One region of the Planococcus kocurii genome, then DNA from elsewhere that is predicted to be linked to it. Evidence: riboswitches for the same ligand, from Rfam matches in the RefSeq annotation. Region 1 holds a riboswitch; the other holds the start of a gene.
What was found. Region 1 has a riboswitch for S-adenosylmethionine ahead of AUO94_RS11500 (methionine ABC transporter ATP-binding protein). Riboswitches for the same ligand answer to the same signal wherever they lie in the genome.
Positions count from the first base shown of each region.

Region 1 (7,838 bases):
AATTGGAACAGGCCAAGCTAGCGCTAGAAGAATGGCGCACTATGCCCATACCAGAAGATGTGGATATTAAAGACGAAGACTAACTTTAGTACACATAGAAAAGCACCTAATGGACGCGTATCCTTTAGGTGCCTTTTTGTTATCGAAGATAATTTTCAACGTCTTGCTTGCGAAACAGTGCGAGCAGAAATTCACTAATTATCTGGTGAGCTCAGGCACTACTAGGCTTTTTAGCTTATTCTCGATAAATCCGCTCCATTTATCAAATTCAACAAGAAATCCATCATGGCCAAATTCTGTTTCAACGATTTTCCAACTTGCCGTCTTTTGTTTTTCAAGCCACGGAGCCATTAGCTCACTTGGATACAACAAATCGCGCGTAAAAGATAAGGAATAGACGGGAACATCTAGTACAGCATCTTGGATATCATGTGTATTCATAGCTCTCAGCAGTAATACATAGCTATTGGCATCAAAACGACCGGCTAATTTCTTGCCTTGATAATTCAAATATGACTGCACATCAAATTCTTCGCCATCGCCACTACGACCAAAGCGCCGATTGAACATATGACCGCTTCGATAAGTAACCATTCCTGCCATTCTAGCAACATGAAACCCCTTCAAAAGAGACGCATCTGCATAGTCTCCATTATTAAAATCCCCATCACTTTCAATCGCCAATATGCCAATGTGATTAAACGCCACTCCATAGTCACTGTAATAGGGAGTGACAGCTAGCGGAAAAATCGCATCCGTAAAATCTGGATAGAGGTTTCCCCATTCTAAGGTTTTCATTCCACCAAGGGAACCGCCAATGACTCCTGCAAGGTGGTCAATTCCCAATTCTTTTAATGCACGATATTCCGCTCGAACCATATCACGTATCGTCAATGTTGGAAAGTCAGCTCGGTAAGGAATTCCTGTTTTCGGATTTTTCGATAAAGGACCCGTCGATCCGTGACAGCCTCCGAGTACGTTAAAGGTAATCACTTGAAAAACAGTTGTATCCACGGGTTTTCCTGGTCCGATTAATCCTGCCCACCACCCTGGATTTTTTTCAGTACCGAATGCGTATTGGTTACCTGTCAATGCATGGCAAATCAGGATCGCAGGAGCTGTTTCATCTCCGAGACGTTCGTATGCAAGTTCCACATCATCTATCGTCTTAGTAGAGTCCAGGATTAATGAGCCAATGGATACTGTTTTCATGACGATCCCTCCTTATACCTTTTCCAAAACTGCTGCCTGTATGGCCTGTTCCAAATCAGCGATTAAATCTTCTGCATTCTCCAATCCAACAGACAAACGAATCAACTCTTCCGTTACGCCAGATGCAGTTAACTCTTCATCGTTCAATTGCTGATGTGTCGTGGAAGCCGGGTGAATAATTAGCGACTTGGCGTCTCCTACATTGGCTACATGAGACCAGAGATTTATGTGATCAATTACGTTACGTCCTGCTTCTCTTCCACCTTTGATACCAAAATTGACAATCGATCCATAACCTTCATTTTTCAAGTATTTCTTCGCCAATTGATGAGAAGGATGTTCTTCAAATCCAAGGAAGTTTACCCACTCGATTTGTGGATGCTGTTTTAAGTAATCTGCAATAATTTGAGCGTTGCTATTGTGTTTTGGAATCCGTAAATGTAAAGTTTCTAATCCTTGCAGTAAAGCATGAGCACTATCCGGGCTTAGTGAAGGGCCAAAATCACGTAATAATTGAACGCGAAGTTTTGTCGCAAAAGCTGCACCTGGTACATCAATGCCGTACCGCAGTCCATGATAGGTTTCGTCAGGCTGTGTATAATTTGGGAAACGTGGATTGTCCCAATTGAATTTCCCAGCATCCACCGCAACGCCACCAATTGTCGTTCCGTGTCCGCCAATCCACTTTGTCGCAGAATGAATGACGACGTCTGCACCAAACTCAATCGGGTTGCTGCCGTAAGGAGAGGCAAATGTATTATCAATCAATAACGGCAATCCGTTAGCATGGGCAATTTCTGCTACTTTTTCGACATCAAAAACATTCAAGCTTGGATTGCCAATAATTTCACCAAATATCGCTTTTGTTTTATCTGTAATTGCTGCTTTAAAATTTTCTGGATCGGTCGCATCGACGAATTTTGTTGTGATGCCATAGCGTGGTAGCGTGTTAGCAAACAAATTGTAGGTGCCACCGTAAAGACTGCTATCTGCTACGATTTCATCACCCGCTTCTGCAATGTTCAAAATGGAAAAAGCAATAGCGGCCATTCCTGAAGAAAGAGCAACTGCTGCAGTGCCACCTTCTAGTAACGCTACTCGTTGTTCAAAGACATCGACCGTCGGATTCATAATGCGTGAGTAAATATTGCCTGTATCTTTCAGTCCAAAGAGGTCTTGTGCATGCTGTGTATTTTTAAAAACATACGAAGTGGTTTTATAAACAGGAACACCTCTAGAGCCTGTCGTTGGATCTGGTTGTTGTCCTCCGTGTAATAATAATGTTTCTGGTTTAAAGTTTGTCATTTTCTATTCCCCCTGTTTTTTTAGTAGTAACACATGCTAAAGGGGACGAAAAAAGCCCCCTTCGCTAAGAAGAGGGCCGTAAATTACGGAGTTTCCTCCTCTTATCTCTCAGAACCTGTAAATCGATTCTGTAGGAATTAGCACCTTTACAAACAAAATGTCTGTCGGTTGCCGGGCATCACAGGGCCTATCCCTCCGCCACTCTTGATAAGAGTATTTGATTTGATTTTTGATCTTGTTGTGAAGTATAAAAACTTTATTGGCGTTTGTCAAGCTTATTAGTCAAAAAATTTTGAAACCTTGTCTTCTTTCAAACGTTATCTTTTAGTGTAGAGGAGGAATTAATGATGGTCATTTGGATTTTGCTCTTACTGATTACAGGTTATTTTATCGGTTGTTGTCATGGTTCACTTGTTGCACAAGCCGTATCAGGCGTGAACATCAAAAATTCGGGCGTAAAAAATTCCGGTGCTTCTAATGCAGCCATCGTGCTGGGTTGGAAATATGGTTTGCTCGTTGCCTTTATTGACGTTTCCAAAGGCTTTGCTGTTGTTGCGGGGTTACGTTTGTTAGTGGACTTAGGTAGCTTTTCAACTGCAACAATCTGGACCCTATTGTTCGTTGCAGGAGCTGCCGTAATAGTTGGTCATAATTTTCCGTTCTATATGAACTTTGACGGCGGAAAAGGTACAGCATCTGTAATAGGTGTAATGATAGCGCTTGACTGGAAGCTCGGGTTGCTCGGATTATTGTTATTGATCGTTGTTTCACTGGTAACAAATTATCTTGTCATTGGCGTATTCGTTTTGTACGCCGTGTATTTTGTAATTGCCTTTATCCCTGCAGTCGGTCTATGGCCGTTACTAATAGCGCTAGTCCTGTTCACGATGGCTTTATGGAAACATCGAGAAAATATTATCCGAATAAAGAATGGCAGTGAACCTACAGTATCATCAGTTTTTCGAAAGAAACCTACTCCGTCCATTTAGAAAGGAATACAATGAATTTTGAAGATTAAAAAATAAATTTCAATATTCATCTTGACTTTTTTGTTATTCCGCCATAAAGTAGGAATCACGAATCGAATAGCATACATCACTTTCTTATCCAGAGAAACCGAGGGACAGGCCCTATGACGTTTCGGCAGCAGATTTGTTTAACCGCAAAAACTGTGCCAACTCCTGCAAATGCATCCATGCATTTGGAAGATGAGAATTAGATGGTTTCAACAGGAGCCCTCTTTTTTCTTATGGTTAAGAAAAAAGGGGGCTCTTTTTGTCTAGTTTCTCGACGGATTGTGAGCATTAACGATTTGAATAACAATACAGCATGAGGAGGTCTACTTACTATGATTCAATTCGAAGGCGTCGCCAAAACCTACCAATCAGGTAAACAGGAAATCTATGCATTGAACGGCATCGATTTAACTGTCCAAACTGGCGAAATCTACGGAGTTATTGGCTTTAGTGGAGCCGGTAAAAGCTCGCTAATCCGCACTGTAAACTTGCTCGAACGTCCTTCTAAAGGACGTGTATTAATTCACGGAAAGGATATTTCGACGCTATCTAGCAAAGAAATTCGTACTATCAGAAAAGATATCGGTATGATTTTCCAACATTTTAATTTACTCCATTCAAAAACGGTTTATCATAACGTCGCTATGCCGCTCCTGTTAGCTAACACACCGAAAAATGATATCGAAAAACAAGTAAAAGAGTTGCTCGATTTCGTCGGACTTGCAGATCAGGCGCAAAAATATCCAGACCAGCTGTCAGGTGGACAAAAGCAACGCATCGGCATTGCTCGTGCTCTTGCAACGAATCCTTCCGTTCTGTTATGCGACGAAGCAACATCAGCACTTGATCCACAAACGACGAAATCGATTTTGGACCTACTTCGCAAAATCAATAAAGAATACAATATTACCATCCTGCTCATCACACACGAAATGGGCGTCATTCGAGAAATCTGTGACAAAGTGGCCGTGCTTGAAGCAGGGAAAGTTATTGAGCAAGGAAGCGTCTTTAACGTTTTCTCTAATCCACAGCAAGCTACCACCAAACGATTTGTTCGCTCTGTTATGAACGACGAGTTGCCTGAATCGCTGCTAGCACAAATTCAAGATAAACAAAATAATCAGGCCATATACCGGTTGCAGTTTACTGGCACATCAGTCGGTCAACCCTTCATGTCCCGAGTGTCACGTGACTTTAACGTTGATTTGAATGTACTATTCGGCAATATTACCGAATTGCAAGGTGTTCCATACGGCAACTTAATTGTCGAATTCTCTGGAGAGTCAAGCGAAGTGGAACGTGCCTTATCTTCTATTAGGGACAGCACTATTCAAATAGAGGAGGTCATTGATTATGTCCGTTGATTACGAACAAATTTTGGAAGCTTTATGGGAAACCGTCTATATGACAGGTGTTGCGTTTGGATTTTCGTTATTGATTGGCTTTCCTCTCGGTATCTTGTTAGTCGTTACACGTCATGGACATTTGTTGGAAAATGAAATCGTGTCTAAAGTATTGAATGTCGTCATCAATATTTTTCGCTCTATTCCTTTTATTATTTTAATGGTTGCCATTATTCCATTAACTCGGCTCATTGTCGGTACATCGATTGGTACAGCTGCAGCCATCGTTCCACTAGTTTTCTATGCGGGGCCATACATTGCTCGGTTAATTGAAAACTCTTTGCTTGAAGTCGATAAAGGTGTGATCGAGGCCGCACAAGCAATGGGTGCCTCTCCGTTGCAAATTATTTTTCGCTTCTTGATTCCCGAAGCGTTAAGTTCACTTGTTCTTGCTTTGACAATCGCTGTAGTTGGACTTATTGGTGCTTCTGCAATGGCTGGCGCTATTGGCGGCGGTGGTCTTGGGGACTTAGCCATTACATACGGATATCAACGATTCGACACGGTCGTAATGTTCATCACAGTAGCTATTTTGGTCATACTGGTACAAGGCGTTCAATCTTTTGGAAATGTATTATCGAGGCAAGTCAGACGTAATTAGTAAAATACACCTTAAAAATGGAGGAATTACTCATGAAAAAAATTTTAACAGCAACATTACTTTTACTACTGGTATTCATTTTGGCTGCTTGCGGAGACGATAGCAATGCACAAGGCAAAACGACCGTAACACTTGGTATTAGCGGTTCGGATACGACGATTTGGGATTATATTGCGGACAAAGCGGAGAAGGAAGGAATTGAGTTGGAAATCCAAACTTTTTCTGATTATGTAGCTCCGAACCTAGCGCTAGCTGAAGGGGAACTGGATTTGAATGCGTTCCAGACGATTTCTTATTTTGATGAATTTGTTGCTGAGCATAATATTGATATCGTACCGATTGGTTCGACCGTCATTGCACCGATGGGCTTGTATTCTGATAAATACGAATCTATCGATGATATTCCTGAAGGTTCACAAATCGCAACTCCCAATGAAGCGACCAACATGGGCCGCGCACTATTACTTCTCGACGAAGCAGGATTGATCACACTTTCTGACGATGCTGGACTTACTGGAACGGCAGAAGACATTATCGAAAACCCAAAAAACATTGAAATTGTCCCTATGGTGTCTGGTCATACACCACGTGCAATGCCTGATGTGGCTGCTTCAATCATCAACAATGGTGTTGCCGTTGATGCGGGATTAAACCCAACTAAAGATCCAATCGCTCGCGAAAGTGATACGGCTAAACCGTATATTAACTTGATTGCTGCAAACGCTGAAGACGCTGATAATGAAGCTTACCAGAAAATCGTCGAGATTTATCAACAGGAAGATACCGCTGAATTTATTATTGAGCATACGAAAGGTGCTCAAATTCCAACTGTTGTTACAGTAGATGAGCTTGTCGATTACCAATAAGAAGTTATCTATATAGGAGGAATTCCAATGACCCTTATCAAGGAAGCAAGACAGATCATCTCTCAATCCATCGACTCGCAACGTACGATATATATTGAAACAAGCCAGGCAATTCACGCCAAACCTGAACTTGGTAATGAAGAATTTTATGCGAGTTCTTTATTAATTGATTTGCTTGAAGACGCAGGATTACCGTTGACAAAGGCGTCGCCGGTCACGACACTGCTTTTTTTGCCAGTAAAGAAAGCTCACTTTCTGGGCCAACAATCGCTTACCTTGCTGAATATGATGCACTGCCTGGAATCGGTCATGCCTGTGGCCACAACATTATTGGAACCACTAGCGTCGCTGCCGCCATTGCATTATCAGAAACCTTAGACCTTATTGGTGGCCGAGTTGTCGTTCTTGGAACACCTGCAGAAGAAGGCGGTCCAAATGGTAGCGCCAAGGGCAGTTTCGTTAAACACGGCCTGCTCGAAGGTATTGATGCGGCTTTGATGCTACATCCTTCTGGAAATTCAGCTGTCACTGGTCCTTCCCTTGCTGTTGATCCATTGGAATTCCACTTTTACGGTAAGCCCGCGCATGCAGCAGGCTCTCCTGAACAAGGCATTAATGCACTTGATGCGGTCTTGCAGCTATTTAATAGCATCAATGCTTTGCGTCAGCAATTACCTTCAGATGCGCGTATCCACGGGATTATCACTCATGGAGGTGATGCACCGAACATCATTCCTGAATATGCGGCGGCACGCTTTTATATTCGGGGTGATTCTTGGAAGAAAACAGCTGACACTGCTCGTAAAATTCGAGCGATTGCTGAAGGCGCGGCATTGGCAACTGGTGCTACAGTAAAAATCGAACGTTTCCAAAATGAAGTGCGTGACTTGGTCATTACACCCGCTTTGGATGTGATTGTTCGTAGCGAGCTTGAAGCACTAGGTGAGGCGGTGGCAGATTCCCGGATTTCTGGCCTTGGTTCTACCGATGCTGGCAACATTAGTTACGTAGTCCCTACTGCACATGGCTATATTAAAATTGGTCCTGAAAGCCTAATTGCCCATACTGCTGAGTTTCGTGAAGCTGCTAAATCAGAGCAAGGCAATAATGCGTTGATCAAAGGCGCTAAAGCATTAGCTACTACTGGGTATCTATTGCTGACAAAGACAACTCTACTAGAGGAAGTACAAGCTGCGCATACAGAAGCATTAAAACTGAAAAAGCAAAACTAATTGAACGATGTCCCTTGCCGGGCGTCGTTTTTTTGTGACCAGAATTTTCACCATTTTCCCACTTCGTGCTAAACTACTACTATATGGGTTGAAGTTGCTGTTCCATAACGCTAAAAAAGTCGGCAACACCATTCAACTTGTACAGAACTTATTCTAGGAGGATTTATACATGTTAGAGACTTTAATTGAACGACTCGTTCGTT
Region 1 is NZ_CP013661.2:2,328,994-2,336,831, reverse strand. Features, by position in the region: gene AUO94_RS11520 (helix-turn-helix domain-containing protein) at 1-83, shown strand, start outside; gene metX (homoserine O-acetyltransferase MetX) at 199-1,212, opposite strand; gene AUO94_RS11510 (O-acetylhomoserine aminocarboxypropyltransferase/cysteine synthase family protein) at 1,225-2,517, opposite strand; SAM riboswitch class I at 2,616-2,731, opposite strand; gene AUO94_RS11505 (glycerol-3-phosphate acyltransferase) at 2,865-3,506, shown strand; SAM riboswitch class I at 3,618-3,732, shown strand; gene AUO94_RS11500 (methionine ABC transporter ATP-binding protein) at 3,866-4,897, shown strand; gene AUO94_RS11495 (methionine ABC transporter permease) at 4,887-5,537, shown strand; gene AUO94_RS11490 (MetQ/NlpA family ABC transporter substrate-binding protein) at 5,570-6,403, shown strand; partial or broken gene AUO94_RS11485 (M20 family metallopeptidase) at 6,431-7,635, shown strand; gene pepT (peptidase T) at 7,805-7,838, shown strand, end outside.

Region 2 (7,838 bases), 390 kb from region 1:
AACAGAATTTCTTATATAGGACATAAATTCATCTAATGGAATGGTTCCAAAAGTTAAAATGGTCCAGTCGATCAATTGCGCAACCGGGATGAAAAAACCTAAAGCCAAAATAGCGAAGCCATAACTAGCAGCAGCAACAGCTTTCCAACCGGTTAATTTAACAAGTGGCAGCGGTCTGACTTTTGTAGAAGCGTAGCTATATTGACGTCTGCCGCGCAGAATTTTTTCAATCAGCAGAATAACAATGACAAATCCCATTAAAGAAGCGGCTAGTTTAATAGATGTTTCGATGTCGCCTAAGCCAAACCAAGTTTGAAAAATCGCTGTTGTAAAGGTTTGGATGCCGTAGTATTTCACTACACCGTAATCATTTAATACTTCTAAGACGACCAAACTAGCACCTGCGATAATCGAAATCCGCGATATCGGAACGACTACTTGGAAAAACGTTCGCCATGGGCCTTTGCCAAGTAATCGTGTACTTTCAATGAGTGAAGCCGACTGCTGTGCCAAAAAAACTTGTGTGATGGTGTAAACATAGGGATACAAGAAAACCGTGTAAATGAAAATAGCACCTGGCAAGTTCATGATGTCAAAATATGCTGGATTTAGTTCCATATCAAAGCGCTCACGGAGTGTTGTCTGAATCACACCCGTATAATTAAAAATCCCGTGGTACGTGTAGGCCCCAATAAAAGGTGGGATTGAGAGGGGGAGAATCAGTGCCCATTTTAAAAATCGTCGGAAAGGGAACTGATACTGGGCAATCAGCCAAGCTAAGCTTAGACCGATAAAAATTGTTGAAGCAGCGGTGGCTACAACGAGTATTAAGGAGTTTTTTACAAACGACCAAAGGACAAATTCTTTCATATGTGCCCAGTTCTCGTTAGAGGGGGTGAAAAGACCTGTCACAATCGTTAAATTCGGTAAAAACAATGCAGCGATAATGACGATGGCTGCAACCGTCCAAATATTTATATTAGCTAATCTTCTTTGCATGGTTAAGCCACCTTCTCCAATCGCCAGAAATCCCTTGCTGTAAACATACAGCAAGGGCACAGCATATTCATTATTTCCAGCCGACTTCATTAAAGATCAGAATTGATTTCGCATTATTGTCTCCTAAAGCAGAAAGCGGAATGTCCTGTTCTTTAAATTCACCCCATGATGTTAGTAACTCAGAAGGTTCGACTTTTTCATTTACTGGGTATTCGTAATTTGTTTCTGCAAACGTTCCTTGTGCTTCAGGTGCAGAAAGGAATTCAAGAAGTTTTATAGCATTTTCTTTGTTTTTAGCTGTTTTCACAACACCCGCACCACTAACGTTCACGTGAGTACCAGTCGTATCTTGGTTCGGGAAGAACAATCCAAGTCCTTCTGCTACTTCTACTTCAGCAGGATCTTCAGAGTTCAACATTTGTCCAAAATAATAGCTGTTCATAATAGCAACGTCGCCAACTCCAGCAGCGATTGCTTTAGCTTGGTCCCGATCTCCGCCTTCAGGATCACGTGCGAAATTATTTACTAGGCCTGCAGCCCATTCTTTCGCTTTTTCTTCACCCTCTATTTCAATAAACGAAGCAAGTAGCGATTGATTGTAAATATTTTCAGAGCCACGAATCAATACACGGCCATTCCACTCGTCTTCTGTCAAAGCTTCATAAGTAGATAATTCTTCAGGTTTTACAGTTTCTTTGTTGTAGACAAGTACACGTGCACGTTTTGTTAAGCCATACCACATTTGGTCTGTGTCTTGGAATTTTTCAGGAATTTGTTCGTCTAGTATGTCACTTGATACGGACTGTAGCAAGCCATCTTCTTTAGCACGGTATAAACGTCCAGCATCTGCAGTCAAGAATAAATCAGCTTCAGTGCCATCTCCTTCACGCTTAATGCGCTCAAGCAACTCATCTGCGTCACCTTTAATTAGATTTACTTTAATACCGGTTTCTTCTTCAAACTTTTTGTATAATTCATCATCTACATCGTAATGTCTTGCCGTATATAAATTAACTTCTTTGCTTTCAGCTGTTTCTTCAGGTGCATCTGTTGCCGGTTCGGATGCATCATTGCTTCCGCATGCAGCTAAAACAAGAACTAATAAAGCGATAACCAGATAAAAAAGTTTGTTCATGGATGTCTCTCCCCTTAATGTGTAATTGAGATTTCAAATGAAAATCATTCTCATCATCAATTATAAAGTTCCAATTGAGAATGTCAATCATTATCAATAGAATCTCTTGTTTTTTTAATAATTGTGTCTAAAAAATGAGTGAGTAATTACCAATCATTATTCATTTGCGATTCCCTGTTGTTGCAGAAATGGAAATGAGCGAAAAACAAGAGATAGCTTAAAGCCAAGAAGAATTTGATAGAGGACTGCAAGATAAATCGAGTTCTCTATTCATAAGAAACCCTCTTGCCAGATGAGGCAAGAGGGTTTCTTAGAACAAAAGTTCTTTCTATAGAAGGAACTTTAATTTGCGATGCTTAATCCTTTTCGACGGGCTACTTGTAATAGTGCTTGGTTTAGATCTTGCACCAAATCATCACAATGTTCTAAGCCGACAGAAAAACGTAGCAAGCCGTCGGTGATTCCACGTTTTTCGCGTTCTTCTGGAGGCATTGAGCCATGAGACATCGTTGCAGGATAGGACAAAATCGATTCGACTGCGCCTAAACTAACTGCAAACACCGGAATTCTCAGATGTTCGACAAATATACGAACGGATTTTTTATCAGCTAAACGAAATGATAGAACCGCTCCTGCATTTGTAGCTTGGCGTTCGTGAATTGGGTTTCCAGGATGGAACGAAAATCCGGGGTAGTATACTTCTTCAATTAACGGATGGTTCTGCAAGTATTCAGCAATAACGCGAGCCGATTGAGACGACTGGCCTAACCGAGCACCTAAAGTTTTTATGCCTTGGATTAACAGGTAAGAATCTTGAGCTCCTAGAACAGAGCCAAACGTGTTTTGGATAAAGCCCAAACGGTTTCCAAGTTCTTCATCTTTGGTCACAGCAAGACCTGCGATGACGTCGCTATGACCTGACAGAAACTTCGTTGCACTGTGAAGAACGATATCTGCACCAAGCTCCAGTGGATTCTGGTAAAGCGGTGTCATAAAGGTGTTGTCAACAAACGTTAAACAGTTATTGGCTTTCGCTAGTTTTGCAGCGATTTCAATATCGGTAATATTCATAACAGGATTTGATGGCGTTTCCAAGTAAATCACTTTTGTATTTGGCTGGATGGCATTAGCCATTTCGTTTAAGTCCGTCATATTCACAAAGGTATATTCGATATTGAATTTGTCCAAAATTTCCGTGATAAAACGATAAGTTCCGCCGTAAACGTCTTCTGACACTAAGACATGGTCACCTGAAGACAACAGCATAAAAGCAGAGGAAATAGCAGCCATCCCTGAAGAAAAGGCGAACCCACGCTTGCCTCCTTCTAGCTTAGCGATGGTTTCTTCTAACGCTAGGCGAGTGGGGTTTCCAGAACGGCTATAATCAAACGGTCCAAACGAATCCAGGCTTTGTTGGTGAAAAGTGGAAGATAAATAGATAGGTACATTGACAGCTCCAGTTTGTGGGTCGACTCCAGTAGAGTGAATAAACTTCGTTTCAATGCGATCGGTCATATTCAACTACCTCCTTATTTAGTTCTGAAAACGCTTGTGCTAAATCAGCAATTAAATCTTCAGCAAGTTCCACCCCGACTGAAAATCGCAATAACCGATTGCAAACGCCACGTTTCGTCCGTTCTTCAAAAGGCATGTCTGCATGAGTTTGGGTGGCGGGGTAAGTAATAAAACTTTCAACACCGCCAAGACTTTCCGCAAAGGTGATGAGTTTAATGTGTTCAAGAAAAGGAGCTATCCATTCTTCTTTTTGCAAACGGAAGGACAACATGCCGCCTTTTCCAGGATACAACACATCAGACACAGACGACTGCTGAGACAAAAACTCAGCAATGGTTTTCGCGTTTGCGTCATGCTGTCGCATCCGTAAAGGCAATGTCTTTAATCCGCGAACCAGTAACCAAGAGTCAAAAGGGGACAAAACGGCACCAACCGAATTATGGAATGTTGCCAGTTTTTCGCAAATGCGATCGCCTTTAGCGGCAACAAGTCCAGCTAAAACATCATTATGACCACCAATATATTTCGTTGCACTATGGATAACAATGTCTGCACCCAGTAATAGGGGCTGTTGGAAGAAGGGCGTTAAAAATGTATTATCGACGATTAATAGAAGCTTATGCTTTTTAGCCAATGCGGCATAAGCAACGAGATCAATTTCTTGCATCAGTGGATTGGTGGGCGTTTCAATAAAAAGTGCACGTGTATGAATGGTTATTTTTTGTTCTGTGTCTTGGACATCTTTGAACTCGGTGTAGTTGGGGTGAATATTATAAGCTGATGCAAAGTGATCTAATAGGCGGTATGTTCCACCATAAATATCTTCCGGTACTAACAATTCATCACCTGGACGAAAAAGAGACAAAACGAGTTGAATAGCTGCCATTCCAGAACTGCAAGCAAATGCAGCATCTGCGCCTTCAAGTTCTGCAAATCCTTCTTCCAGAACAGAGCGAGTCGGGTTTTTCGTGCGCGTATAATCATAGCCAGTTGATTGGCCAAGTCCTTGATGTTCGTAGGCTGTCGACAAGTAAATGGGCGGATTAACGGCTCCTGTTGTGGGATCGCTGTGATTGCCTAATTGAACTAATAAAGTTTCCAAGCTGTGTTTTGTCATGTTACTCATCCTCTCAATAAGAAAACAGGGGCTTTTCTTCATAAAGAAGAAAGCCCCTGTCCGGAAATGCATTCTTCTCATCTGTTAGGCAGAAGCCTATTGGAATTAGCACCGTAGTCTTCGTCAGACTGGTTGCTGAGACTTCACAGGGCCAAATCCCTCCGTCTCTCTAGATAAGAAATATCTTATTAAGTTTAGTGTTTCTGTTTAGATGTTCCTAATCATAAATCAATTAATGAAAGAAAGCAAGTGTTGAATTTTAAATAATGCAAATATAAGAAGTGGGTAGGCAACTAGCTTGATTAGTAAAGGGAGGATAGGAAAAGAAAAATTTCTTTATGCCCGTCGAATCTACATGGCAGCTTGCGCTTTTCGGTGTCCAGTTGCAAGTGCCTAGCTCTTCGGGACATAAGTCAACCCAGCTGCGTGGCAAAGAACGCCACACTGCTGGTCTGTCTTATGCCTGTCAGAGCTGACGAGGCACTTTCACTTTTCATGTTGTCCAGCTCCAGCTGCCAGATTCTCGGGTCATAAGCCACTCCGGCTGTGTGGCTGAAAACATGCCACTTCACCAGAGCGTCTTATGCCCGTCGAATCTACATGGCAGCTTGCGCTTTTCGGTGTCCAGTTGCAAGTGCCTAGCTCTTCGGGACATAAGTCAACCCAGCTGCGTGGCAAAGAACGCCACACTGCTGGTCTGTCTTATGCCTGTCAGAGCTGACGAGGCACTTTCACTTTTCATGTTGTCCAGCTCCAGCTGCCAGATTCTCGGGTCATAAGCCACTCCGGCTGTGTGGCTGAAAACATGCCACTTCACCAGAGCGTCTTATGCCCGTCGAATCTACATGGCAGCTTGCGCTTTTCGGTGTCCAGTTGCAAGTGCCTAGCTCTTCGGGACATAAGTCAACCCAGCTGCGTGGCAAAGAACGCCACACTGCTGGTCTGTCTTATGCCTGTCAGAGCTGACGAGGCACTTTCACTTTTCATGTTGTCCAGCTCCAGCTGCCAGATTCTCGGGTCATAAGCCACTCCGGCTGTGTGGCTGAAAACATGCCACTTCGCCAGAGCGTCTTATGCCCGTCGAATCTACATGGCAGCTTGCGCTTTTCGGTGTCCAGTTGCAAGTGCCTAGCTCTTCGGGACATAAGTCAACCCAGCTGCGTAGCAAAGAACGCCACACTGCTGGTCTGTCTTATGCCTGTCAGAGCTGACGAGGCACTTTCACTTTTCATGTTGTCCAGCTCCAGCTGCCAGATTCTCGGGTCATAAGCCACTCCGGCTGTGTGGCTGAAAACATGCCACTTCACCAGAGCGTCTTATGCCCGTCGAATCTACATGGCAGCTTGCGCTTTTCGGTGCTTGAGCAAAAAAAGGGACGGTTCAGATAAACATCGCTACAATGGAAGAGAATAGGAGTGAACGGAATTATGCATATTAAGAAATTTGAAAATATCCCATTGGCGGTGCTTGATTTAGCACCGATAAACGAAGGTGCAGAAACAGCGCAGACCTTTAAAAATAGTGTGGAGTTGGCACAGCATGTGGAGCGATTGGGGTTTAATCGCTATTGGCTAGCTGAACATCATAATATGCCGGGTATCGGCAGTTCTGCGACATCTGTCCTTATTGGACATATTGCAGGCGCAACAGAGTCGATTCGTGTAGGTTCAGGTGGAGTTATGCTACCGAATCATGCACCGCTTGTTATAGCAGAGCAATTTGGTACATTGGAAACTATTTATCCTGGACGCATTGATTTAGGTCTAGGGCGTGCACCTGGTAGTGATCAAGCTACTGCGCATGCGTTACGTCGGAATTTGAATAGCAGCGGAGATGATTTTCCCCAGCAAGTTGCGGAGTTAGAAAATTACTTTTCAGCTAACCCTGTCGGACGTGTTCGGGCGTACCCTGGTACTAATATAAAGATTCCGCTTTGGCTACTCGGATCGAGTGGATTTAGTGCACAGCTGGCTGCGTTAAAAGGTTTGCCATTTTCATTTGCTAGTCATTTCGCACCGGATTACATGATGCAGGCTTTGCAACTTTATCATCAAAACTTTAAACCGTCACAGGTGTTGGCCGCTCCTTACGCGATGCTTGGCGTTACGATTATTGTTGCAAAAACACAAGAACGTGCAGAATGGTTGGCGACTTCTTCGCAGCAGCAGATGTTCTCCTTGATGCGAGGCGAGCCAACTACATTTAGAGCACCCATCGATCACTTGGAGGAAGTTTGGACAGACCGCGAAATTGCGATTTTCCGGGACAAATTAGATTCTGAATCGACGATGGTTGGAACACCGGATCTTGTTAGACAAAAGTTGAAAAACTTTATTCAAAAAACAAGAGCCAATGAGATTATCGTCAATTCGCCGGTTTTTTATCAGGAAGATCGTTTGCGCTCATATGATTTTGTAGCAAAAATGATGAATTAAGTAAAGGGGCTGCCCCAAAAGGTCATAAATTAGGACCTTTTGAGTGTAGCTCCTTTTGCATGACACTCCCTTTTTGTTATAAAAAAAATCGCCTCTCCGGTAACGGAAAAGCGATGATTCAACATTAATGAAGCTCTTTTTCTTCTTCACGCTGCCGTTCTTTTTCTATCTTGAATTCTTTGTAAGTTGTGTAAACGGGTGCACCTTCGCCAATCATATTCAGAATCGCATTAAAATCATCATCTAACCGAAGTTCTATTTCTTGTGAATCGAGTACTCGGCGTTCCATTATGACCAACCTCCTCATATAGTAATCAGCCGCCGCGTAGCAACAGAAATAAGGTTTTAACTCACTTTAATTATACGGAATTTTTAGTTAATTTGAAAGCTAACTGCCTGGGTATTAAGAAAAGAAGATAAGAATATAAAAAAGCGTTAAAGCAGGGGCTTTAACGCTTTTTAGATGATTATTGATTGATTTCAGCATTTAGTATCATGGACTCAAAGAACAAAGAGGGCGAAGTTTCATTCCATTCAAGGGAAGAGAGGTCGGCCGTTCGCTTATCGATATACCCATAGGCAAGTTGTGTTCGTGGGTCGTCCGTCAATTGAAGCTTAACGTAAGGACCTTGAGGCG
Region 2 is NZ_CP013661.2:2,719,495-2,727,332, forward strand. Features, by position in the region: gene AUO94_RS13215 (ABC transporter permease) at 1-999, opposite strand, end outside; gene AUO94_RS13220 (Fe(3+) ABC transporter substrate-binding protein) at 1,070-2,134, opposite strand; gene metC (cystathionine beta-lyase) at 2,477-3,649, opposite strand; gene AUO94_RS13230 (methionine biosynthesis PLP-dependent protein) at 3,633-4,766, opposite strand; SAM riboswitch class I at 4,841-4,946, opposite strand; gene AUO94_RS13235 (LLM class flavin-dependent oxidoreductase) at 6,194-7,201, shown strand; gene AUO94_RS17460 (hypothetical protein) at 7,326-7,490, opposite strand; gene AUO94_RS13240 (hypothetical protein) at 7,669-7,838, opposite strand, start outside.
Region 2: linked by a shared signal. The riboswitch ahead of AUO94_RS13230 (methionine biosynthesis PLP-dependent protein) and the one ahead of AUO94_RS11500 (methionine ABC transporter ATP-binding protein) in region 1 are both predicted to bind S-adenosylmethionine.